2 regions of the Streptococcus sp. KHUD_013 genome follow, and region 1 is predicted to be linked to the other one. Evidence: predicted binding sites of a transcription regulator. Region 1 holds the regulator's gene; the other holds the start of a gene.
The links. The regulator HrcA, encoded in region 1, represses chaperone genes, less so after heat shock. The targets are predictions, from matches to a motif close to TTAGCACTCNNNNNNNNNGAGTGCTAA.
Positions count from the first base shown of each region.

Region 2: the regulator HrcA is predicted to act here: its motif matches at 9,809-9,835, upstream of groES (co-chaperone GroES).

Region 1 covers NZ_CP186264.1:331,685-343,980, reverse strand. The annotation lists gene ACOXXR_RS01570 (helicase BlpT) at 1-240, opposite strand, end outside; gene ACOXXR_RS01565 (dihydroorotate oxidase) at 519-1,454, opposite strand; gene gdhA (NADP-specific glutamate dehydrogenase) at 1,829-3,175, shown strand; gene dnaJ (molecular chaperone DnaJ) at 3,270-4,415, opposite strand; gene ACOXXR_RS01550 (DJ-1/PfpI family protein) at 4,570-5,202, opposite strand; gene dnaK (molecular chaperone DnaK) at 5,395-7,218, opposite strand; gene grpE (nucleotide exchange factor GrpE) at 7,472-7,996, opposite strand; gene hrcA (heat-inducible transcriptional repressor HrcA) at 8,021-9,055, opposite strand; gene ACOXXR_RS01530 (M15 family metallopeptidase) at 9,222-10,004, opposite strand; gene ACOXXR_RS01525 (histidine phosphatase family protein) at 9,997-10,695, opposite strand; gene ACOXXR_RS01520 (histidine phosphatase family protein) at 10,737-11,453, opposite strand; gene ACOXXR_RS01515 (PFL family protein) at 11,587-12,296, opposite strand, start outside.
Region 2 covers NZ_CP186264.1:1,753,724-1,766,019, forward strand. The annotation lists gene ACOXXR_RS08410 (ABC transporter permease) at 1-887, shown strand, start outside; gene ACOXXR_RS08415 (ABC transporter ATP-binding protein) at 889-1,578, shown strand; gene ACOXXR_RS08420 (sensor histidine kinase) at 1,758-3,083, opposite strand; gene ACOXXR_RS08425 (response regulator transcription factor) at 3,080-3,733, opposite strand; gene ACOXXR_RS08430 (ABC transporter permease) at 3,806-5,182, opposite strand; gene ACOXXR_RS08435 (ABC transporter ATP-binding protein) at 5,195-5,827, opposite strand; gene ACOXXR_RS08440 (ABC transporter permease) at 5,843-7,105, opposite strand; gene groL (chaperonin GroEL) at 7,856-9,478, opposite strand; gene groES (co-chaperone GroES) at 9,502-9,786, opposite strand; gene ACOXXR_RS08455 (hypothetical protein) at 9,914-10,207, opposite strand; gene ACOXXR_RS08460 (PTS system mannose/fructose/sorbose family transporter subunit IID) at 10,310-11,164, opposite strand; gene ACOXXR_RS08465 (PTS mannose/fructose/sorbose/N-acetylgalactosamine transporter subunit IIC) at 11,148-11,990, opposite strand; gene ACOXXR_RS08470 (PTS system mannose/fructose/N-acetylgalactosamine-transporter subunit IIB) at 12,055-12,296, opposite strand, start outside.

The DNA.
Region 1 (12,296 bases):
ACCAATCAATAGACTGGCGGTCTGATAAAACTTTTCCAACTCGATCAACAGGCGGTTGTCTACCTGCCTAGCCTTCAATAAAACTTTCAACATCTGATCTAGATTTTCTTTAAATCGAAAGGCATCAGGACTGGCTTTGCATTCCCTAGAAAAGGCTGTTTGGAGAGTTTCGATCTTCGTCCTCGCCTCTTGAATCACATCCCTTTCTCCCATCGAAATCACCTTCCTTTTCACCTCCATTGTACACCTTTTTCTCTCTATAAAAATGGAAAATCTCTAAAACTAGGAACAGAATGAGGCTGGGACAAAAGTCCTAGCCTCTCAATTGTTTCTAGATTGTCGAGCAAGACGCAGTGGTTGAGTGGACTCTACTACGCTGATTTCATCAGCTTTTACAGCCCTACTCAACTGTGCGGAGGTGGGACGACGAAATCGAATTCTAACGAATTACCGATTTCTGTCCCACTCTCATAAAAAACTTCCCCAAGTTTCCACTTGAGGAAGTTCTTCTCGAAAGATTAGTCAATGTAGTGCAGTTTCCCACGGAAATCTTCCAGGCTTTGGTAGCCTTTTTCTTCCATGATAGCTTTAAGCTCCGCAGTAATGCGTTCAAAAGCCCCCACTCCTTCTTTATGAAGCGTGGTTCCGATTTGTACCATACTCGCGCCACAAAGGATATGTTCAAAGGCATCGCGACCAGTCAAGACGCCCCCAGTCCCCACAATCTGAATTTCTGGATTTAACCGTTGGTAAAAGGCATGGACATTAGCCAGAGCAGTTGGTTTGATGTATTCGCCACCAATCCCACCAAATCCGTTCTTAGGACGGATCACCACGGATTCATCCTCGATGTAAAGTCCATTACCGATTGAGTTGACACAGTTGACAAACTTGAGCGGATATTTGTTAAAGATTGCTGCTGCTTGGTCAAAATGAACGATATCAAAATAAGGTGGCAACTTGATGCCAAGAGGTTTGGTGAAATAGGCAAAGACCTCTGACAAGATCCGATCTGTCGTCTCAAAATCATAGGCGATCTGAGGTTTCCCTGGGACATTGGGGCAGGAAAGGTTCAATTCAGTCAAACCTTTAAAATCACTTTCTTGCACCTTTTTCAAGATGGTATGGGTTTCCTCAGGAGACATACCGACAAGAGATAGGAAGAAAGTCCGGTCAGGATCCGTTTCTTGCAACTCCAATAGGTAATTCAAATAATAGTCCAAGCCTTGGTTAGGTAGCCCCATCGAATTGATCGAGCCAAGTGGGACATCTTGGTAGCGTGGCTCTGGATTTCCAGCACGGATCTCCAAGGTAGCTGTCTTGGTCACAAAGGTCCCAGCAGCCGAATTCTTCACTTCCTCTAATTCCTCAGTGGTCATACAGGCCACACCTGCCGCATTCATCAGGCAGTTATCAAATTCAAAACCAGCAATTTGCGTCTTTGTCGATACCATCTTCTTCTCCTTGAAATGAATTCTTACAGCCATTATAGCACGAAAAGGAGGATTCATGACTAGAAAACCAAAAAAGAGCAAGAAACGTACGGAAATAGAAAAAATCACCTTAAACGTTATCCTTTTATTTTCTATATAGAGGGGAAAAATCAGACATTTTTCCAATCCTATCGTCCTTTCGCATCCATTTTTTCCCACTTCATAGGCAGTTGTGAAAATTTTCAGAAAATTCAACTTTTTTCTTTACAAGTCAAAAAAAGTCTGCTATAATTATCGACGTAATAAAACATGACATTGCTTTCAGCAGTGCCTCCATATACCAGTAAGTTCGCTAACCTGCTGGAATTCGTTTCAATGAAAAAAGGAGAAACATGATGACAACTGCAAAAGAATATATCCAAAGCACTTTCGAAACCGTAAAAGCTCGCAACGGCCATGAAGCGGAATTCCTTCAAGCTGTTGAAGAGTTCTTCAGCACTTTGGAACCTGTATTTGAAAAACATCCAGAATACATCGAAGAAAACATCTTGGCACGTATCACTGAGCCTGAGCGCGTGATTAGCTTCCGTGTTCCTTGGGTTGACCGTGACGGAAAAGTTCAAGTTAACCGTGGTTACCGTGTTCAATTCAACTCAGCTGTCGGTCCTTACAAAGGCGGACTTCGTTTCCACCCAACTGTAAACCAAGGGATCTTGAAATTCCTCGGCTTCGAACAAATCTTTAAAAACGTTTTGACTGGTCTTCCTATCGGTGGTGGTAAAGGTGGATCTGACTTCGATCCTAAAGGGAAAACAGATGCTGAAGTGATGCGTTTCTGCCAAAGCTTCATGACTGAATTGCAAAAACACATCGGTCCTTCTCTTGATGTCCCAGCTGGTGATATCGGGGTTGGTGGACGTGAGATTGGTTACCTTTACGGTCAATACAAACGCCTTCGCCAATTTGATGCTGGTGTCTTGACTGGTAAACCTCTTGGTTTCGGGGGTAGCTTGATCCGTCCAGAAGCAACTGGTTATGGTTTGGTTTACTATACGGAGGAAATGCTCAAAGCCTATGGCGACAGCTTTGCTGGTAAGAAAGTCGTGATCTCAGGTTCTGGTAACGTTGCCCAATACGCTCTTCAAAAAGCAACTGAACTTGGTGCAACTGTTATCTCTGTATCTGACTCAAACGGTTACGTGATCGACGAAAACGGTATTGACTTTGACCTTCTGACAGACGTCAAAGAAAAACGTCGTGCTCGTTTGACTGAGTATGCTGCAGAAAAACCAACTGCTACTTACTACGAAGGATCTGTATGGACTTACGCTGGTAACTATGATATCGCTCTTCCATGTGCAACTCAAAACGAGATCAACGGTGAAGCTGCTAAACGCTTGGTTGCTCAAGGGGTAAAAGTTGTTTCTGAAGGAGCCAACATGCCTAGCGACCTTGATGCGATCAAAGTCTACAAAGAAAACGGCATCCTTTACGGACCTGCTAAAGCTGCCAATGCTGGTGGGGTTGCTGTATCTGCTCTTGAAATGAGCCAAAACAGCCTCCGCCTTTCATGGACACGTGAAGAAGTGGATGGACGCTTGAAAGACATCATGACCAACATCTTCAACACTGCTAAAACAACTGCAGAAACCTACGGTCTTGGTAAAGATTACCTTGCGGGTGCTAATATCGCAGCCTTTGAAAATGTCGCAAATGCGATGATTGCCCAAGGTCTTGTTTAATTTGATTCTTTTGCCACACCTCTGAAGCCTTTGGTTTCGGAGGTGTTTTTCTTGATAAAAAAAGAAGATTGGAAAAACCAAATCTTCTTTTATTTTATAAATCATCCAAGGCATCTTTAACCTTATCAAAGAAGCCTTTTTTCTTTGGGTTGACCTTCAAATCACTTGCTTCCGCAAATGCACGAAGGGCTTCTTTTTGCTTGTCATTTAGACCTGTTGGTGTCACCACATTAACAGATACATATTGGTCTCCCACGGCACCACCACGTAAGCTCGGAGCACCTTTTCCGCGAAGGCGGAATTTCTTACCTGTCTGGGTTCCTTCAGGAATGACCAAGTCAACATCGCCGTGAACTGTTGGAACATGGACCGTATCCCCAAGAGCAGCCTGAACAACGTTCAAGTTCAATTTATAGTAGATGGTTGATCCATCACGCTCGAATTTGTCGCTCGGCTCAACGTTGACCACCACATAGAGATCTCCGTATGGCCCTCCATTAAAGCCAGCTTCTCCTTGACCAGAGAGGCGGATTTGTTGCCCAGTTTCGACCCCAGCAGGGATTTTCACATTGACACTGTGAGCTTGCTTCTCGTGACCAGTCCCATGACAGGTTGTACAAGGATCTTTAATTTCTTTACCACGTCCATGACAGACATCACAGGTGATTTGACGGCGCATCATCCCAAGCGGGGTTTGCGTATCCACATTGATAACCCCAGAACCATGACAGCGTCCACAAGTTACTGGGCTTGTTCCTGGTTTAGCTCCAGTGCCATCACATGTCCGACAGCTGGCTTCCCGATGGTACTTCACTTCCTTCTCAGTTCCAAAGATGGCTTCTTCAAACTTGAGGTTTACGCGGTACTGAAGATCATCTCCCTGACGTGGAGCATTCGGATTACGGCTCGCACCACCACCTCCAAAGAAGCTTGAGAAAATGTCTTCAAAGCCACCAAAGCCAGTGCCATCAAAACCACCGAAACCACCAGCTCCACCACCAAAGCCGCCAAAACCACCGTTGGCTCCTGCAGCACCGTATTGGTCATAGGCTGCCCGCTTTTGTTCGTCGCTCAAAGTCTCATAAGCTTCTTGAACTTCCTTGTACTTTTCCTCAGCACCAGGCTCCTTGTTGATATCTGGGTGATATTTTTTAGATAATTTCCGATAGGCTTTCTTGATCTCATCCTGAGACGCATTCTTTGAAACGCCCAAACGGTCATAAAATTCAGTATTGTTCATACAAGATACTAAGAGCGAACAGAAAGCGACTGAAATTTAGGAAACCGACAAGAAATCCTGATTTCTTAGGCGGTTTATCTAATTTCCAAGCTTTCCGCTCGGGTTCAATTCCCCGAACACTCTTTGTTCCTTTCTATAATTTATAAGTAAATCTTTAGAGGATATTTTCTATACTTCGCTTCACTTGTTCAAATTCTTGGTCTGATAGAGTAAATATCAAATCCTCTTCAGCGTACTCGTTCTGTTCTTTAAAATAGTTATCCGTATTCTCTGCCAACCCTAAACTTAGAATCACTTTCCTTGCAAACTCTTGATGCGCAAAACCAATAGCCGTAATGATTTGTTTATCTTGCACAAGAACTTTCGGTTGGAAATTTTCACGTGGAAGAAATTCAAAATAGTCAAAGAAGTTTTGCCAAATTCCACCTGTAAATTTCGTATCCTTCAACAAGCCTGCTTTCGCCAATAAAAGAGGCGCTGAAGAAATGGCGGCAATGAGGATATCTTGCTCACCAAGGTTCCTCAAGAACGAAATCAATTTCTCATCCTGTAGGGCAGGTCCTATGTTTACCATTCCTGGCAAAATCACACAAGAATACTCTTCTATACGGATCTGATCTAGTGTTTTGGTCGGTTGACAGGGCAAACCATCCTCAGAGACCACTATCGAATGATCTGAAGCGACATAATCAATCGTGACGTCAAAAGACAGAGCTAAAGTACTTGTTAAAGCGGTTATCTCATAAAGAGAAAAATTAGGATAAATGATACAAAGTACTTTTTTCATACGCAACATCCTCTATTTTACCGAAAAACAGAGGCTGAGTTGCAACCTCTGGATTTCTTCCTATACTTACTAGTTTAAGTTTTAAAAATCAAACTAGTAATGCTGAATTGAGTTTCGGATTAAAGGAATCCTAAAATCTCGGAACCTTTCTTTATTTCAGGAGGTTCCGCTAAAACAATCCACTGGATTGTTTTACTTTTCAGTAAACTCTCCGTCTACGACGTCATCGCCTGCGTTTCCTGTTGCTTGTGCGCCTTCTGCTCCTGCTTGGGCTTGTTGCGCTGCTGCGGCTTGTTCGTAGAGTTTAACGGCAAGTCCTTGAGCTTTTTCGTTCAATGCTTCAAGTTTTGCTTTCATTTCGTCCAAGTTGTTGTCTTCTTGGGCTTTCTTAAGCTCATCGAGGGCAGCTTGGGCAGCATCACGTTCTGCATCGAAGCCTTTACCTTCAGTTTCTTTGATTGTCTTTTCAGTCGCAAAGATTGCTTGGTCTACTTCGTTACGAAGGTCAACTTCTTCTTTACGTTTCTTATCTGCTTCAGCGTTTGCTTCTGCATCTTTCATCATGCGGTCGATTTCTTCGTCAGTCAAACCTGAGTTTGATTGGATAACAATTGTTTGTTCTTTTTGAGTTCCAAGATCTTTTGCCTTAACAGATACGATACCGTTCTTGTCGATATCAAATGTTACTTCGATTTGAGGGATACCACGAGGTGCAGCTGGGATATCAGTCAATTGGAAACGTCCAAGAGTCTTGTTATCTGCTGCCATAGGGCGTTCACCTTGAAGAACGTGGATATCAACGGCTGGTTGGTTATCTGCTGCAGTTGAGAAGACTTGTGATTTAGATGTAGGAATTGTTGTGTTGCGCTCGATGAGTTTTGTGAAGACACCACCCATTGTTTCGATACCAAGTGACAATGGTGTTACGTCAAGAAGGACAACATCTTTCACATCACCAGTGATCACACCACCTTGGATCGCAGCACCCATAGCAACTACTTCATCAGGGTTTACTGATTTGTTTGGTTCTTTACCAGTTTCAGCTTTAACAGCTTCTACAACGGCAGGGATACGAGTTGAACCACCAACAAGGATCACTTCATCGATTTCTGACAAGCTCAAACCTGCATCTGAAAGGGCTTGGCGAACTGGAACTTTTGTACGTTCTACAAGGTCACGAGTCAAATCATCAAATTTCGCACGAGTCAAAGTCATTTCCAAGTGAAGAGGTCCAGCCTCACCAGCAGTGATGAATGGCAAGCTGATTTGAGTTGAAGTCACACCAGAAAGGTCTTTCTTAGCTTTTTCAGCTGCGTCTTTCAAACGTTGAAGAGCCATCTTGTCTGTTGACAAGTCAATGCCGTTTTCTTTCTTGAATTCTGCTACCAAGTGGTCAATGATTTTTTGGTCAAAGTCGTCACCACCGAGTTTGTTGTCCCCTGCAGTTGCCAATACATCAAAGACACCATCACCGAGTTCAAGGATAGATACGTCGAATGTACCACCACCAAGGTCAAATACCAAGATTTTTTCTTCTTTGTCAGTCTTGTCCAAACCATAAGCAAGAGCTGCTGCAGTTGGTTCGTTGACGATACGTTCTACTTCAAGACCAGCGATTTTACCAGCGTCTTTAGTTGCTTGACGTTGAGCATCGTTAAAGTAAGCTGGAACTGTAATAACAGCCTTCGTTACTTTTTCACCAAGGTATTCTTCAGCGTAACCTTTCAAGTATTGAAGGATCATTGCTGAGATTTCTTGTGGAGTGTATTCTTTACCGTTAGCAGAAACCTTTTCAGAAGTCCCCATCTTAGATTTGATAGAGATGACTGTATCTGGGTTTGTCACTGCTTGACGTTTTGCAGCGTCACCAACGATGATTTCACCGTTTTTGAATGACACTACAGATGGAGTTGTGCGATTTCCTTCTGGGTTCGCGATGATTTTTGATTCAGTTCCTTCAAGAACTGCTACTGCTGAGTTTGTTGTACCTAAGTCAATACCGATAATTTTAGACATATGTTTTTCTCCTTGTTGATTTTTCTTCTTTTTTTGATATTTCCCTTAAGTGGTGGGGACGTGAGCAACTCCCTTCGGGATTTCATCACTTATTTTTAAGCCTACTGTCTCAAAAATCCCCTGTTTCAGTAGCACAAGCTACTGAAACTTTCACCACGGCGGGAAATATCTTCCTTGCAAGCCTCCGGCTTGCATCTTATCTTTCTTTCATAGTTTAGTGTCGTTTCGGACAAGATTTTTTAAGTTTTCTAGCCTAATTGTAGACAACTACCATGGCTGGGCGCAGGATGCGGTCATGGAGTTTGTAGCCTTTTTGGAAGACTTGTGCGATAGTGTCTGCTGGATGTTCATTATCTGCAGGCAAGGTTTGGATAGCCATGTGGTAGTTATGGTCAAATTCTCCGTCTGCTGCAATTTCTTCAATTCCTTCTTCTTTCAGAGCATGTACCAAACTTTCTTGGACCATTTCCAAGCCCTTCTTCACATCATCTGTCAATCCTTCGACGGCGAGGGCACGTTCGAGGTTGTCTAGTGATGGTAAGATCGCTTTTGCCAAATCTTGGCTACGGTATTTTTGTAATTGCTGACGTTCTTCATTGGCACGGCGCTGAATGTTTTGCATTTCTGCATGAGCACGAAGGTATTTGTTTTCAAATTCCTCGGCACGCGCTTGTGCTTCTTCTAACTCAGAAGGTTGGTTGCTTTCCTCTACAACTTCTTCAGTTGTCTCGGCAACTTCCTCTTCTTTCACGTCTTCTTTTTTGATATCTTCTGTCAAGGCATACACCCCTTTCATTTGGTCTTAATTTACTTCATAATGGTTGCTGTTGAGGTAACGGTAGTAATCCGTCAACTTCATGACCAACACTCGGCCGATAACATTGACCAGACTAATCACCCGCCTGTAATCCATCTCTACGGGACCAATCACATGCATGAGGGCCATCCCACGATAAGGAACCAGGAACTTGTGACTAATCACCGTCACATTTTTCAAGGCCTTCTCTTGGGATTCCGCAACCAGGATCTGGGTCATTTGGTCTTCCGGCATTCCTCCTCGTAACTCCAAGGCTACGTGTTGGGGATTATCTAAGAACTGATAGGTCTGAAGATCGGCATAACTCAAAGATGAAACCTTTCCTTCTACAAAGACCAGTTCTTGAAACAGTTGCGAGAAGACGTAATCGAATAGATCCACGACATTGTCTGTCGTCTTGAAATAGCGCTGTACAATCTGTGGAATCTCCGTCCGTAAGCGGTAGTGGATATCCAAGACCGTATTTCCAATGAAGCGTTCTTGAACCAGCTGATGGAAGATTTCCAAGTCACTGGTTAAGAAATTCTTTGGAATAGCAAACTGTACGGTGACAGGCTTTGATTCATCCAAGGTCAGAACTGCTAAGGCATCATGGTTGGATAATGGAACAATCTCAAAACCCGTCAAGCGCTGCCGTGTCGGCTCCACATCCTGAATCACTGCGGTGTAGCCCGTCATCTGGGCTAGTAACTTGGCCGTAGCATCCAAGATATCGTCTAACTTAAAGGCTTCGAAATCAAAGGCCTTCACCACCTGGTAGACATCTTGTTCATCAATCAACTCTAGATCGAGCGAGTTCTGAACGAAATATTGGAAACCAGCTCGACTAGGCATGCGGCCACTCGAAGTATGGGCTTTCTCTAGCAACCCTTGCTTTTCGAGAGCAGCCATGTCGTTTCGGATGGTCGCACTACTGGATTGAATGACATCTTGTAGTGCTTTTGAACCGACCGGTTCGTGGGTCTTGGTAAAGATATCGACGACAAGATTTAAAATCTCATTTTGACGTTCTGTAACCATGACCTCACCTCTCTTTCATTTTTAGCACTCTAAACACTCAAGTGCTAAACCATGATTCTATTATACACCCTCTCAAAAGAAAGTCAAGAAAAAAATCCAAAAAATTAGCACTCTTTTTTAAAGAGTGCTAAAAATCATTCTTAAGACCGATACTAGGCCAAAAAAACTATAAACCTGCTTCTTTCAGCTTTTGAATATATTCTTCTAAGACCAGTTGGTGCTTGACCATATACTGGGCATTTTCTACACCGACGTAGCGGAAGTGCCAGTTTTCATAGTCCACACCCGTGATCGCATTTTTCCCTTCTGGATAACGGAGAACAAACCCATATTGTGGCGCCAAGGCAATAATTTGTTGCACTACCTCTTCGGATAGCCCATTTGGGGCACTCATATCAATCGCAAGGCCTGTCTGGTGCTCACTAGCCCCTGGGACCTGTACTTGTGTTTGTGCTTGACGTTCTGCCTCTTCATGAGGAAGCCCAGTAGCTTCTAATTGAGCTATCCGCTCATTAAAAAGTTCTGTTTGCTCCTCTACACTTCGATAACCGGAAATCAAGGACTCCTCAGGAGCAATGGCCCTTGCCGCCGCTAAAAATTGCTTAGTTTGTTCTGCGATCCGACTATCCACCTTGATTTCTTCAACGTCGACTAACTGAGGATTCAGCTCAGCCAACTTGTTGTCCCGGTTGACCAAGACTAGGTTCCAATCCTTGCTAGAAACTTGCGGAAGGTCTGTCTTCGGTTTTTCTTCCTTTTTCTCCTGTTTCTTCTTTTCAACCTTTTTCGGAGCTGTCTGTACAGTTTTTTGTTCCCAAAAAGCAAGTGATTGCACCCACTCAGGTTTCAAATAGAAGACAGCCACTCCTGAACCTACAAGGAGCAGAAGTAGGCAGAAAAACCAAATCCAGCCTGTTTTCTTTTTCTTTGCACGCTGATACTTACTCATGTTCTCCCTCTAACTCCTGTGCACCAACTTTACGATAAGACAGATCGCCAACGGCTTCAAGTTTAAATTGGCCATCCTCATACTCAATAACTGTCACACTACCATTGTCCAAGACCAATTCTTTGAAGGCTTTTGGATCAATCAGGTAAATCAAGGTACTGATCGTCATCCCATGACTGACCACGATGGCGTTGCCACCACCTTGAGACTCGACATCCTTGGCAATCGCCGTAAAGCCATCCAAAATTCGATCTCGAAGAGTTTCCCAGGACTCCGCCCAGCCTGCTGTATCCACTTCGACAATTCCTTCAGCTAACTCCATCAAGCTTAAATGATGGAAATCATCGACTCGAAAGACACGTGGCAGAACCCCCATAAAGAGTTCCCCGTCGTAGGCTCCATCAAAGCTTCCAAAACACCATTCACGAATACGCTTATCATAGCGATAAGGAATTTTACCAGTCAAGCCTAATTCTTCTAACACAATTCCCATGGTTTGAATGGTTCGACCCGAGTCACTGGAAACAGCTTGTTGAAACGGAATACCAGCTTGGCGTAGCCCAATCCCCAATTCATGAATCCCTCGTTCACCAGCTTCCGTCAAGGGGCTATCAGACCAACCTTGGGCACGACCAATGGTATTAAACATGGTTTTTCCATGACGGGCAATATACAATTTTGTCTTTGCCATTTTTATCCTCCTGCAATTGTTATCTTTTTATATAAGGTATCTTATTTTTTTACATCAAGTTCTTCTGAGTGGGTTGCTAACCAGTTAGCACCCAGCTTGCGATAAGACTCATCTCCGATGGTTTGGATCGAGAAACGTCCATTTTCGTATTCTACCAGGGTAACACTGCCATTTTCAACCCTTGGATCCAACTCTATCTCTGGATTTAAAATGCACACAAAGGAACCGATGGTCATGCTATGACTGACAATTAGGGCATTTCCACCACCCTTGGCTTCGACTTCTTTAGCAATCTCTTCAAAACCATCTACAATGCGTTTTTTCAACACATCCCACGGTTCAGCCCATCCGGCTGTATCCACTTGGTAAATCCCATTCGCTAACTCTTCTAGTGTTAACTTCTTGTAGTCTTCTATATCCAGAACACGGGGAACGACTCCACGGAAAAGCTCTCCTCCATAGGCGCCATCAAAACTTCCAAAACACCATTCCCGGATCTTTTTATTGAAAGTATAAGGAATCTGATCTGTGAGCCCAAGCTCGTCTAAAACAATTCCCATGGTTTGAATGGCGCGACCGGAATCGCTGGAAACAGCACGGACAAAGTCCAAACCAGATTCTCTCAAACCAACCCCCAATTCACGGATACCTTCTTCTCCTTGAGCAGTTAAAGGCGTATCCGACCAACCTTGGGCACGACCTATCGTATTAAACATGGTTTTTCCATGCCGAATAATAAATAATCTTGTTTTCGCCATGTAATCTCCTTTTACGTTCTTCTATTATATCATTTTTTATAAGGAAACTGTCAGCGATGACCACTAGATTCACTTTCACTACCTTGGTCAACATTAAAAGCCCTGAGCAAACATCATGCGCCAGGGCCATTTTTTAATTTTTAAAACTATGAACTGGGGCCGGAATTTGACCACCACGGGCAATAAAGTCAGCTGACGAAGCCTTGTTGACCTTCATCACTGGAGCAGAGCCAAGAAGTCCTCCAAGCTCTAACATATCGCCTTCTTCTCCATAAGGAATAATCCGAACCGCTGTTGTCTTTTGGTTGATTACTCCGATAGCTGCTTCATCGGCAATCATAGCCGCAATCGTCGTAGCTGGAGTATCAGCTGGGATGGCAATCATATCCAGACCGACTGAACAAATGGCTGTCATGGCTTCCAATTTTTCCAGGTTGATATGACCTGACTGGACTGCCGCAATCATCCCCTCATCTTCTGAGACCGGAATGAAGGCACCTGACAAACCACCGACTTGGTTACAAGCCATGATGCCGCCTTTTTTCACTTGGTCATTGAGCAGAGCGAGCGCTGCAGTAGTTCCATGGGTTCCTACTACTTCAAGCCCCATAGCCTCAAGGACACGGGCAACCGAATCCCCAACAGCTGGTGTTGGCGCAAGAGACAAGTCCACAATTCCAAACTCAACACCGAGACGTTCACTAGCCATTTGACCAACCAGTTGCCCGACACGAGTAATCTTGAAGGCTGTCTTCTTAACTGTTTCAGCCAAGACATCAAAGCTTGCACCAGAAACTTTTTCAATCGCCCGTTGGACAACACCAGGACCTGAAACTCCAACGT
Region 2 (12,296 bases), 570 kb from region 1:
AGGATTTAGATGAGATAAACAAGATAGAAGGATTGGATTATTCTGGCTTGTCGATCCAGCGGGCAACTATCTCAAAATCAGAGGATTCCAATACCCTAGATATCACCTACTTCGCAACCGACCACAATGAAGAAGAGATCCTCAATCCAACCATGGAAGATAGTGACATCAAGATCTCCGACTTAAAGAAAAATGAGGTCATTTTGGACAGTTCTTTCAAAGAGGATGAGGGGATCCAAGTCGGCGATCAAGTGATCGATAAAACTTCTAAGCAAAAACTCAAGGTCGTGGCTTTCGCAAAAAATGCCAAATACGGCTATAGCGAGATTGGTTTTATCAGCTCGGAGACCTACACAGGCATGCGGCAAAAAACAGATCCAAGCTATCAATGGCAAGCCCAAACCCTTGTGACCAAGAAGAGCATCACTTCTAATGATCTATCCAGTAACTTAATGGTGGCGGATAAGAAGCAAGTGATCGATAAAATCCCTGGCTACAAGGCTCAAAACTTGACGCTACGGATGATTACTTGGGTGCTGCTACTCGCTTCCTCTGCTATCCTTGGGGTCTTCTTCTATATTCTCACCCTGCAGAAGTTGAAACAGTTTGGCGTCTTAAAGGCTATTGGCATGTCCATGAGCCAGATTACCTATGTCCAATTATCCCAGCTCACCATCATCTCCCTCATCGGAGTACTGCTGGGACTTGGCTTGGCAACTATGATGGCACCATTTTTACCCAATAGTGTCCCTTCCTTTATGACCCTGAAAGACAACCTCACCATCTCGATTAGCTTTATCCTGACCTCTATGTTGTGTGGTGCCTTGTCCCTTGTCAAAATCAAAAAAGTAGATCCAATCGAAGTCATTGGTGGAAATGGAGAATAAGATGGCCATTATTGCATTAGAAAATATCAGAAAATCCTACGCCGATGGCAGCCAGATGCACCATGTCCTTAACCAACTTAATTTAAGCGTCGAACCCAACGAATTTGTCGCAATCTTGGGCCCTTCAGGATCTGGTAAATCCACTCTCTTAGCCATCGCTGGCTTGCTTTTGTCAGCAGACGAGGGCCGGATTCGTATCGCTGGCCAAGACTTGACCGGCCTCAACCAAGGCCAGTGGACACAAAAACGGCTGGAATTGCTTGGCTTCATCTTTCAAGATCACCAGCTCCTCTCCTACATGAAAATCGGTGATCAGTTAGAACTGGTAGCCAAATTGAAAGGAGAAAAGGACAAGAAAAAACGCCAAGAGGAAGTCAAAGCCTTGCTGGCAGATCTGGGCATCGAAGCTTGTTACCACCAATACCCTAATCAGATGTCTGGTGGACAAAAACAACGGGCAGCTATTGCTCGCGCCTTTATCGGAAATCCGCAGGTCATCTTAGCCGATGAACCAACCGCTAGCCTAGACCCTGATCGGGGGCAAGAAATCGCCCAGTTGATCCGGAAAGAAGTCAAATCCAAAAACAAGAGCGCCATCATGGTGACCCATGACCGCTCCATCCTGACCTATGTGGATACCATTTATGAATTAAAACATGGCCAATTGCTAAAGGTAGAACAGCTTGATTAAGTACAAAAAGAGGCTGGGACAAAAGTCCTAGCCTCTCAATTGTCTTTGGATTGTCGAGCAAGACGCAGTTCTACTACGCTGATTTCATCAGCTTTTATAGCCCTACTCAACTGTGCGGAGGGGGGACGACGAAATCGAATTCTAACGAATGACCGATTTCTGTCCCACTCTCTATTTTTTTAGTCTTGAGGATCTTTGGGCAGTTCCATACGGAAGCGTAAGCCCATAGCCGTTTTATCAAATTGGTAGGCCAGTTCTTCATGATCCAGCAAGTGTTGAACCACGAAGAGTCCCAAGCCACCTTCCTTCTTCTGGCGGCTAGCGGACATTGGCATCTCAGCGGTCTCTACCATTTCCTGGCTGGTATTTTCAACAGCCAAGTGCGTCCCTTCTTCTTCGAGACGGAGTTGGATCTCTCCACCGGCATCCGAATGCTTGACAGCATTACTGATGACATTTGAGAGGACCAATTTCAGAATGGCTGGATCCATATAGACTGGTTTGTCAGGGATTCGATTGTCAATCGTGAGCGAGCGGGATTGAGCCAAGACCTTGTACTGGTCGAGGATCTGCTCTAAGACCTGGTCCAGCTGGATCCACTCCTTGTCACCAGCCAGTTCTTGGACAGAGGACAGGGACAGGATTTCTAGGACGATCTGATTCATCTCATCGACGATATCGAGGGAAACCGACAGGTAGCGGTCCCGATCCTTGTAGCGACCGATCTTATCCCGCATATTTTCGAGGATAATCTTCAAGCTGGCCAGAGGAGTCTTGAGCTCATGCGAAGCCCCTCTTAGGAATTCGACCTTCATCTGCTCCAACTTCAGATTTTCCTGTTTCTGCTGCTCTAGATTGTCAATCACTTCTAGGAGATGGTGATAGAGGTCGTTGATTTGTTGCTTGAGGACGCCGATCTCATCCTGTGAGTGAATAGGAAGACTGGCTGTCCGATCCAAGCGCTTCATCCGCTTGGTCATCTGCTTGATCTCAAGGATCGGAGCAGAAATCATGCGGGCATAGAGATAGGAGGCAATCAGCGACAAAACAAAGGAGGCAAGAAGACTATAGGGAAGAAAGCCCAGACTGATGTCCCGCGCTTCCTTTTGCGAATCGACGGTCGCTAAGAATTGCAAGGTCAGGTCTTTCCCTTCTTTGGTCTCAATCTTTCGCTCTTCAATCACCAGGGAATTGTTCTGGCTATCAGGGTTCACGAGCAGATCATCCTTGACCTCTATGGCATTTTGTTTTTGCTTGCCCTTGATAGAGACCTTGATATCATTGGTCTTGGAATAAAGGGCGATGACTGACTCAATGGTCCCTTCTGCCTGGCCTTGGAAACTCTTGGCCAGGGCCTCTGATTTCTTCAAAATCGTCTGGCGCTGGGACTCGATATAGGTCGACGGGAAAATAAAGTAAACCGAAGCATGTAGAAGGATGACTAGGCTACTAAAAAGGGCAAAGGTGATCAGAAAGATCTTTGCAAAGATACTCCGTTTGGTCATGGTCTCTCCAATTTATAGCCGACATTGCGTACCGTAACGATACAGTCCAGCTCTAGTTTTTTTCGTAGTTCCTTGATATAGACATCAATCACCCGGTCAAAAGGGATCTCCTCCGTCTCCTTCCAGACGGCATCGAGGATCTGAGTGCGGGTCCGGGCCTTGCCTTCATGCTGGAGCAAGTATTCCAAGATTTCCAACTCCTTGGCATTCATGGAAATAGCTTGCCCAGCTAGGCTGGCTGTATAACTCTCAAAATCCACCCGTGCCTCTCCATAGGTGAAGACCCGGGAAGGTTGAAGCTTTTTAAAAATAGCTTCGATCCGGACCTTCAAGAGGGACAAGGAGAAGGGTTTTTCAAGGTAGCCGTCTGCCAGCTCTCCAAAGGCCGTCAACTTATAGTCCTCATCATGGAAGGCCGTTAGCATGAGGACAGGGACTGAGCTAGTCTTTCGGATGGCCTTGAGGACTTCCAAGCCATTGAGGATAGGAAGCTGGATATCCAGCAAAACTAGATCCGGCGCTTCTCTGTGAAAGAGGTCCAGAGCCTCCTGCCCATCGCCTGCTTCAACGACCTCATAGCCACATTCCATGAGATAGTCGCTCGTCCCTTCTCGAATCAGGACTTCATCTTCTACAATTAGTATCTTCATACACTTTCCTTTTATCTAAGAAACTTCTTCTACCTCCTATTATACCTTATTTCTATTTTAGGAAACAATCTCTTATTCGACATCCACCAAGAGTTCCTTTGGTTTCTTATGCAAGAGCCATTGAGAAGAAAGGATGGATACGAGAATCAAGAGAAGCCCACCGACCAAAACAATCACCAGCAATTGGCTCGGTTGGATATCCATATGGATATCTGTCAGGGTCTTACTGAAGCTCTCTGCCTCAGCTCCTCCACCAAGGTTAGCTGCAGAGGATTCTTGAGCCATTTGTTTGGCAATGCCACTGGTTACGTTCTTAAGCACCGTATCTCCGACTCCTTTGGCAAGAAGACCTGCGACTCCATAGGAGAGGAGGAAGGCTGGGATGGAAATCATGATTAATTCTGCCACGAATTGTCCCGCAATCTGCACCTTGGAGAGTCCTAGAGCCAGCAAGATACCAACTTCTCTGCGACGGGCATTGAGCCACAAGACAAGGAGAAGGGTGAGAAGCAAGCTAGCAAAGATGAGGCTACCGATAAACAAGTAGTTCGCCACTTGGAACATACTGCTGATCGATTTTTGCAAGGCTGGGTAGTTGGAAGAGCTCTTGACTAGGTCATAGTAATTCCATGGGATATCCAAGGCTTTGATTTTTTCGATCAATTTATCCAGGTCCTGATCCCCTTTTGCAAAGAAGGTCGCATCCTCATAGGTAGCTGTTTGGACGGTATTGCCATAGAGTTTGGCAGCTGTATCCAAGTCAGAAATGAGTGTATCTTCATACAATTCTTGGGCGTAAGTGAGAGGAGCTTGGTTTTTCCCTGAGAACAAGCCTTTAATGGTCACTTCGACGGTTTCATTGGCCCCTTTTTCATTGTCTGCATCGTAGAGGTTGGACTTGAGACGCACCTTATCGCCCACCTTGAGGCCATTCTTTTTCGCCAAATCTTCGTGCATGAGGATTTGGTTTTTGTCCTTATCGGTCAGATGCTCCCCTTGGACCAGTTTGTAGGCTCCAGAGACAAATTTATCTTCTTTTGAAGAGTCATTGACCCCTGTCACCATCAAGGTGTTTTTGAAGTGCTTGGCCCGCTCTGGAGATTGATTTTGCAGGGTTTCTTCGGTCTCAATAATCTCGTGGTCTAGGATATCCGCGATGGCATTGATCCGCTTGATGGAGGAGGTGATCCCCTCTACCTGGCTGATTTTTTCGATATCCTCTCCTCTGAGATTCCCAGCTCCCCGAGGGGTTCCCGGATTGGTCCGTCGATTGATCTGCATCGAGAAGCTATTGGTGATGGAGCCTAGACTTTCTGATGAAGCTTTTTGGGTCGCCCCCTTCATGGAGAGTCCGATCAAGCTCAAGGTCCCCATGAGGAGAATGATGGCAAAGAGCAAGAGAGACTTGGGCCATTTACGTGTGATATAAGCAAAAGCATTTCGCAACATAGCATTCCCTCCTTACTTGCTCTTCTCAACGAGGCTACGGCGACTCAATTCCAAGACCACATCGGAGGCCTCTGCCACTTCCTTGCTGTGGGTGACGACGATGACACATTTTTGGCGTTCCTTGGCCAACTTCTTCAAAATTGCAATGATATCACCTGCTGTTTGTTCGTCTAGGTTTCCTGTTGGCTCATCTGCCAAGATGACAGGCGCTTCTGAAACGAGCGCACGTGCAATGGCCACCCGTTGCTGTTGCCCTCCAGATAGTTGGAGGACATTGCGTTTGATTTGCGTTTCGTCCAGCCCCAATTCCAAGAGAATCTCTTTCCCAGCTTGTTTGTTGACTAGGCGGACATTTTCAAGTGGTGTCAAATAATCGATCAGATTGTAATTCTGAAAAACCAGGGAAACATGGTGCTTGCGGTGGTAGCTAGATCCTTTGGTCTGGATATCCTCCCCATCAAAGAGAACCTGCCCCTTCTTGGGATTGTCCAAACCAGCCAAGAGGGAGAGGAGGGTTGATTTCCCAGTTCCTGACTGGCCAATAATACTGTAAAATGTCCCATTTTCGAACTGATAGTTCACATTTGAGAGGATATCTTCACTATAGCTTTGGTAACTATAGGCTACATTTTTGAGTTCTAACATATGTGTCATTTCTCCTTAACTCATTTTTGTTAATATTTCTTTTGGTGTCTTGCGCCAGATCAAGCTGGTGGTTGCACCGAGCGACAGAAGGATCAAGCCCAAGAGGCTAGCATAGGCGATTCCTAAGGAAAGGCCTTGAGGGATCTGATGAAGTAGGTCAAGGGTTTGCTGTTGTCCCGTCTCTCCGACAAATTGTTCTAAGAAACGTTGGCTAACCATCCGCCCGATGAGAAAGGCCGGAATCACTGCCAGTAAGGATACCAGCACCACTTCCAAGAGGAACTGTCCAAAGATCCGTCCCTTGCTCTTTCCAATGGATAAGAGAACCCCGATTTCATGGATCCGCTCCCGTGTCCAGAGACTCAGTAAGAGCGATAGGGCACCTGCTCCCGTCACCAGGAGGACGATCATCATGATCCGTACCAGGCCTTCTAGGGTCTGAGAGGATTCCTTCATCTGGTCAAAGGCCTTGCGATCTTCGACCAAGCGGAGAGATTGCCAATCCAGATCCAAGCTTTTGACTTGCTTCAAGAGAGCATCAATTTTCTCAGGATCTTTAACGCCAAAGGTAACCTGGGTCACTTCTTGCTGACTGAGACCTAAGAGCTTGGTCGCATCCTCATAAGGAAGGTAGACTTGGTTTTCACTCAGATCAGAGGTCATTCCTGTGAATTTTTCCTGTTTCTTACCTGAAAAGATCCCAACGATTTCAAAGGTTTGCTCTTTGGCAGGAGTCTCTCCCATCTGAAAACTGGATAAGGTTAACTGATCTCCGACCTTTAGCTTGTTCTTCTTAGCCAACTCTTCGTGGATCAAGATCTGTCCGCTCGCTTTATCGGATAAGTGCTTGCCTTGCACCAATTGGAAACTGCCACTTCGGAAATCCAGATGCTGGTCTGTCTTCTGGGTGAAGACAGCGCCTAGTGCTTGCTTGGCTTCCTGTCCCAGATCATCCCTTTCTACCGACTGCTGTCCCGTCACCGCTTCTTTACCAAGAATACGAACGGGACTTTCATATTGAGGAACCATGGATCCCACCCCGTCCAGTTGCCGCACCTTTTCAGCTTCCTTCAGAGCAAAGGGCTTATCCCCTTGTTTACTGGTCAGAGCAAAACTGGTCCCCGCCGACTGTTTGATGTGGTCCTCCAGTTTTCCTCCCACTTGCATCAGTGAAAAACAGAAATACAAGCAAGAGAGGATCAAGAGGAGAATCAGAAAGAGGACCAGATTCCTCGTTCTTTTTCGAGAAATATAGGCGATTGCCTGTTGTAAGAGCATGATCTTACCCTCCATTTCAAGGTCCACAGCGATACAGTGTGGACGCTTTCATCATTTGTTGCTTTCATTATAGAGGAGAAATGTGAAATGTTTATGAAATACAAAAAAACTCCCCCAGAAAAATCTGGAGGAGCTTTTAGCAAGGTAGTATGAAACATTTTTAATATGAAAAAGGTCGATAAAAATTAAGGATCAAAAAGTTTCAATTTATTCGATCAAGTTTTTGTCTTTAGACATGTATGTGGGAAGTTTTCCTCCCTTGCTCTGATGTAGAACTTTTCTACTTAATATAGTTTAACCTATCTTTGTTACAAAATAAAGGAATTTGTATTGCATTTTTGTTCCAAATATAAAACGGATGGATCACTAAAAAAGAAAATTTCTATAGATGTTTGTTCAATTGAAAAGAACGCACTGATATCACTACATTTAAAGAAAATCGACAATTCAATCACACTTTGTTTTTTTTCATCCAATCGCAGTTTTTTAACCTAGTCGTTAAAGCTTAATTTGCAGAAAAATAAATTTCAATAATTGCACTTCACAAGCAATTGCAATATATATATATAAATGCATTCTGCCTGACCCAAATGAATAGAGGCGAAGCCTCAATCAAACACACAAGTTACGACAGAAAATAAAGAAGGTCGATAATGCCTTCTTTGTTTTCTTAGTAAGATGCTTAGGCAAGGCATCATGGTGCTTGCCGTATCCTAATGAGGTGCTTCAGCACCCATTGGGATAAGCAGGTTACATCATTCCACCCATCATGCTTGGATCCATAGCTGGTGCAGCTGGAGTTGGTTCTGGTTTGTTGGCTACCACTGCTTCGGTCGTCAAGATAAGGCTCGCTACAGAAGCGGCATTTTGAAGAGCTGAACGACTCACCTTCACTGGGTCGATAATTCCTGCTTCAATCATGTTGACCCACTCACCTGTTGCAGCATTAAAGCCTGTTCCGACTTCTGCATGTTTCAAGCGATCAATGACAATTGATCCTTCATAGCCTGCATTGTGGGCAATTTGGCGTACAGGTTCTTCCAAGGCGCGAAGCACGATGTTGCGTCCTGTCGCTTCATCCCCTTCCAATTCAAGGGTTGCCACTGCAGAAATAACGTTGGCAAGGGCCGTACCACCACCGGCAACAATTCCTTCTTCAACCGCTGCACGTGTCGCATTGAGGGCATCTTCGATACGGAGTTTCATTTCCTTCAATTCTGTTTCGGTTGCAGCTCCGACCTTAATCACTGCAACGCCACCAGACAATTTGGCCAAGCGTTCTTGCAATTTTTCACGGTCAAATTCTGAAGTGGTTGTTTCAATTTGTGATTTAATCACGGCCACACGGTTAGCAATAGCTTCAGGATTACCTGCACCTTCTACGATGACTGTGCTGTCTTTATCTACTGTCACTTTACTTGCTTGCCCAAGCGCTTCGATGGTCGCATCTTTTAACTCAAGACCGAGATCTTCTGTGATAACAGTTCCCCCTGTCAAGATAGCGATGTCTTCCAGCATGGCTTTGCGACGGTCACCGAATCCTGGTGCCTTAACAGCTACGACATTGAAAGTTCCACGAATCTTGTTCAAGACAAGAGTTGGGAGAGCTTCGCCATCCACATCATCCGCAATAATCAAGAGCGGACGATTGCTTTGTAGGATACTTTCAAGCAGGGGAAGGATTTCCTGGATATTTGATACCTTCTTATCGGTGATCAAAATATAAGGATTTTCAAGGTCTGCCACCATTTTTTCATTATCAGTGACCATGTATTGAGAGAGGTAACCACGATCAAACTGCATCCCTTCAACGACTTCTAACTCTGTTTCCATTCCACGAGATTCTTCAATCGTGATCACTCCGTCGTTGCCCACTTTTTCCATGGCTTCTGAGATGTACTCACCGACCTTTTCAGAGCGAGAAGAGACAGCCGCAACCTGGGCGATAGCCTCTTTATTGGCAACCGGAATCGCATTATCTTTCAAGGCTTCAACAGCAGTCGCAACCGCTGCTTCAATCCCACGACGGATACCGATTGGATTCGCACCCGCTGTAACGTTCTTGATCCCTTCACGGACGATGGCTTGCGTCAAGACAGTCGCAGTCGTTGTTCCGTCTCCAGCAATATCGTTGGTTTTAGAAGCAACTTCTGATACCAATTTGGCACCCATATTTTCGAAGTGGTCTTCCAATTCGATTTCTTTTGCGATGGTCACCCCATCATTGGTAATCAATGGTGACCCAAATGATTTTTCAAGAACCACATTACGGCCTTTAGGTCCCAAGGTCACCTTAACAGTATCTGCTAGGATATCAACCCCACGGACCATGGCTGCACGAGCATCTGATGAAAATTTAATTTCTTTTGACATACATCTTTCTCCTTTCTGATTCTTTAAGCTTCAACAATGGCAAGAATACTTGCAGTCCCAACAATCGTGTACTTCTCATCGCCGTCTTTCACTTCAACGCCTGCATGATTTTCCACTAAGACAGTATCACCAACTTTGACGCTTGGAGCTACCAACTCACCACTGAGGGTTCGAACCCCCTCACCTACAGCGATGACTTCTGCTGTTTTGGTTTCAGCTTGACTTGCTTTTGCGATGACAAAGCCACCGACTGTTTGTTCTTTTTCTTCTACTTTCAAGACCACGCGGTCTCCTAATGGTTTTAACATATCGTTCCTCCATTTCTGTATTTTAGCACTCTTTGATATCGAGTGCTAACTCATGTTTCTATTGTATCACTTGGTCAAAAATAGTCAAGAAAAAAACACCTCAATCTTTTCGAAGTGTTTTCGATTTCTAGCCAACCAGATCTAGTTTTTCTTGGTAAGCTTGGACAACTTTTTGTAGGTTGGCTCGACCACGATACATCCCATATCCCACTACCAACATCCCCACGATCCCGAACAGGGCGATCAAGCTACCTAAGATCAAAAATAGTAGGGAAGTCTTGTGAAAGAAATAAATCAGCAGCCCACCGATACTAGCCATGAGAAAGAGCACACTAAACCAACGCCCCAAGTTTTCCAACATATGCCGTTGGTAGCGAATTTCTGTCTCATACCCTTTTATTAATTCTTGTCTGGTGTGCATAGATGCCTCCTTCAATAAAAATTGAGAATGAAGTATTCGTAAAGGAGGTCACGTACTTCATTCTCAATGCTCCGGTTGCAATAAACTGTTTCCAGTTTCCTCTTAGTATTTGAGACCTGGATCAAAGATTCCAAGAGCTACCCCAGCCAAGGCGATGATGACCAAGAGAAGCATCACCTTGTTTGGTGAGACTTTCTTCTTCGCCATGAGCCACCAGCAAAGAGTGATAAAGGCAGCAGTTAAGAGACCTGGATAAACACCATCAATCTTTTCTTGGATTTTGAGGAAGGCCTCTCCGTCAGCATTTTTAAATTCGAGGGCTGTTGTAACAGAGACCCAAGTCGCTGCTACGGCACCGATGACCATACCACCGACTACACTGATCGCTTTGCGAAGGGCTTGTCCTTTTGGTCCTACAAGGAATTCAACCGCCTTGTCCCCTAAGTGATAACCTTTGAAGAAAGCGAAACGCATTCCCAAGTATACCAAGAGGTTCCAAACGACGATGTAGAAGAGAGCCCCTGCAATGTTTCCACCTTTAGAAAGACCAAGGGCAATACCGAGAAGTACAGGGATTAAAGTCCCAACAACCAAGGAGTCACCAATTCCAGCGATTGGTCCCATCAGACCAGCACGCATCCCGTTGATGGTTTCGCCATCTACTGCTTCCCCATTGGCACGAGCTTCTTCCAAACCAGCTGTAATCCCTACAACCAGTGATCCTAGTTGGGGTTCGGTATTAAAGAAGGCTGTATAGGTTTGCATAGCTTCTTTTTGTTCTTCTTTAGAATCATACATTTCTTCCACGATTGGAAGCATAGAAGTCAAATACCCAAAGGTTTGCATGTGTTCTTGAGAGAAACAGGTCAAGTGACCATAATACCAATGATGGAATGCTTTGGTTAGCGTTTTCTTTGAAATTTTCTTTTTATCAGCCATCTTAGATATCCTCCTCATCATCGTCAAAGTCATTTGCTCCAGCAGGGACGACTTTCATTGTTTTAATCACTTCAAGTTCATAGTAGATCACCGCAAAAATCAATGAAACTACCGCACTCGCTACCAAGTTCAAGCCAAGAGATTTTGCCAAAGTAAATCCAACAAAGAATGGAATGAAGTCTCTCACTTCTGTAACGATTTGCTTCAAGAGGATGGCAATACCGACACATGGAAGAAGGGCACCGACTGTAAAGAGGGCTTTCATCCAGTAACCATCCATCGGAAGGTATTGTTTCATCAAATCCACCATGTTTTCACCGAATTTGGTGATAATCATTGTTGGAAGGAAAGAGAAGAGGAAATGAGAGATCCAAGGGTAAACCCAGTCAACTGCGTAGAGTTTTTTGAAGTTTCCTTCTTCAACGGCTTTCCAACCGATGTGTTGCCAAAGCAAATTCATTGTCGCAGTACCGTAGAAAAGAACGGTACCGATAGTCCCAACGGCTGCACCGATTGGGGCTGCTGCTGCTGCAATTGCTGCCTCACCAGTAATATTGTTAGCATGAACAAATAAGATAGAAAGAGGAATTCCAATATAAGAAATAGCCCGCACATCGGCAGATACAGTTCCACCAGGAGTAACCAAGGCGATGTATACGACCTGAAGGGCAACCCCGACCATGATACCGGTTGTCACATCTCCAAGGATCAACCCTGAAATCAAACCTCCGACCAGGGGACGACCAAGTGTATAGTTCCCGATACTGGAACCACCCATACCAGGCATTGAAGACAAGCTGGCGAAAATACCAAGCAAGATTGCTTGAATCCATGAAATTGTCATAACAAACGCTCCTTTTGTTTGTAAATATAGTTTAGTGACGAAGAGCTAGAATGTGCTCCCCTTTCTAGAATCCGAATTTTGATTTAAAATCATCCCAGTAACCAATCGACACATCTGGTAACAACTGGAATTTTACCTTGTAACCAGCAGCCTGAATAGCTTCAATAGCTTCTGCTTCTTCCTGGGTGATGGATTGGTTGTTCCCCAATTTCACAGCACCCGGACGGTCATTTGCAGGACCGACAATGATTTCTTTGACATCCCCTGGAACAAATCCTTGGTCGACCAAAATTTCTTTCATATCGA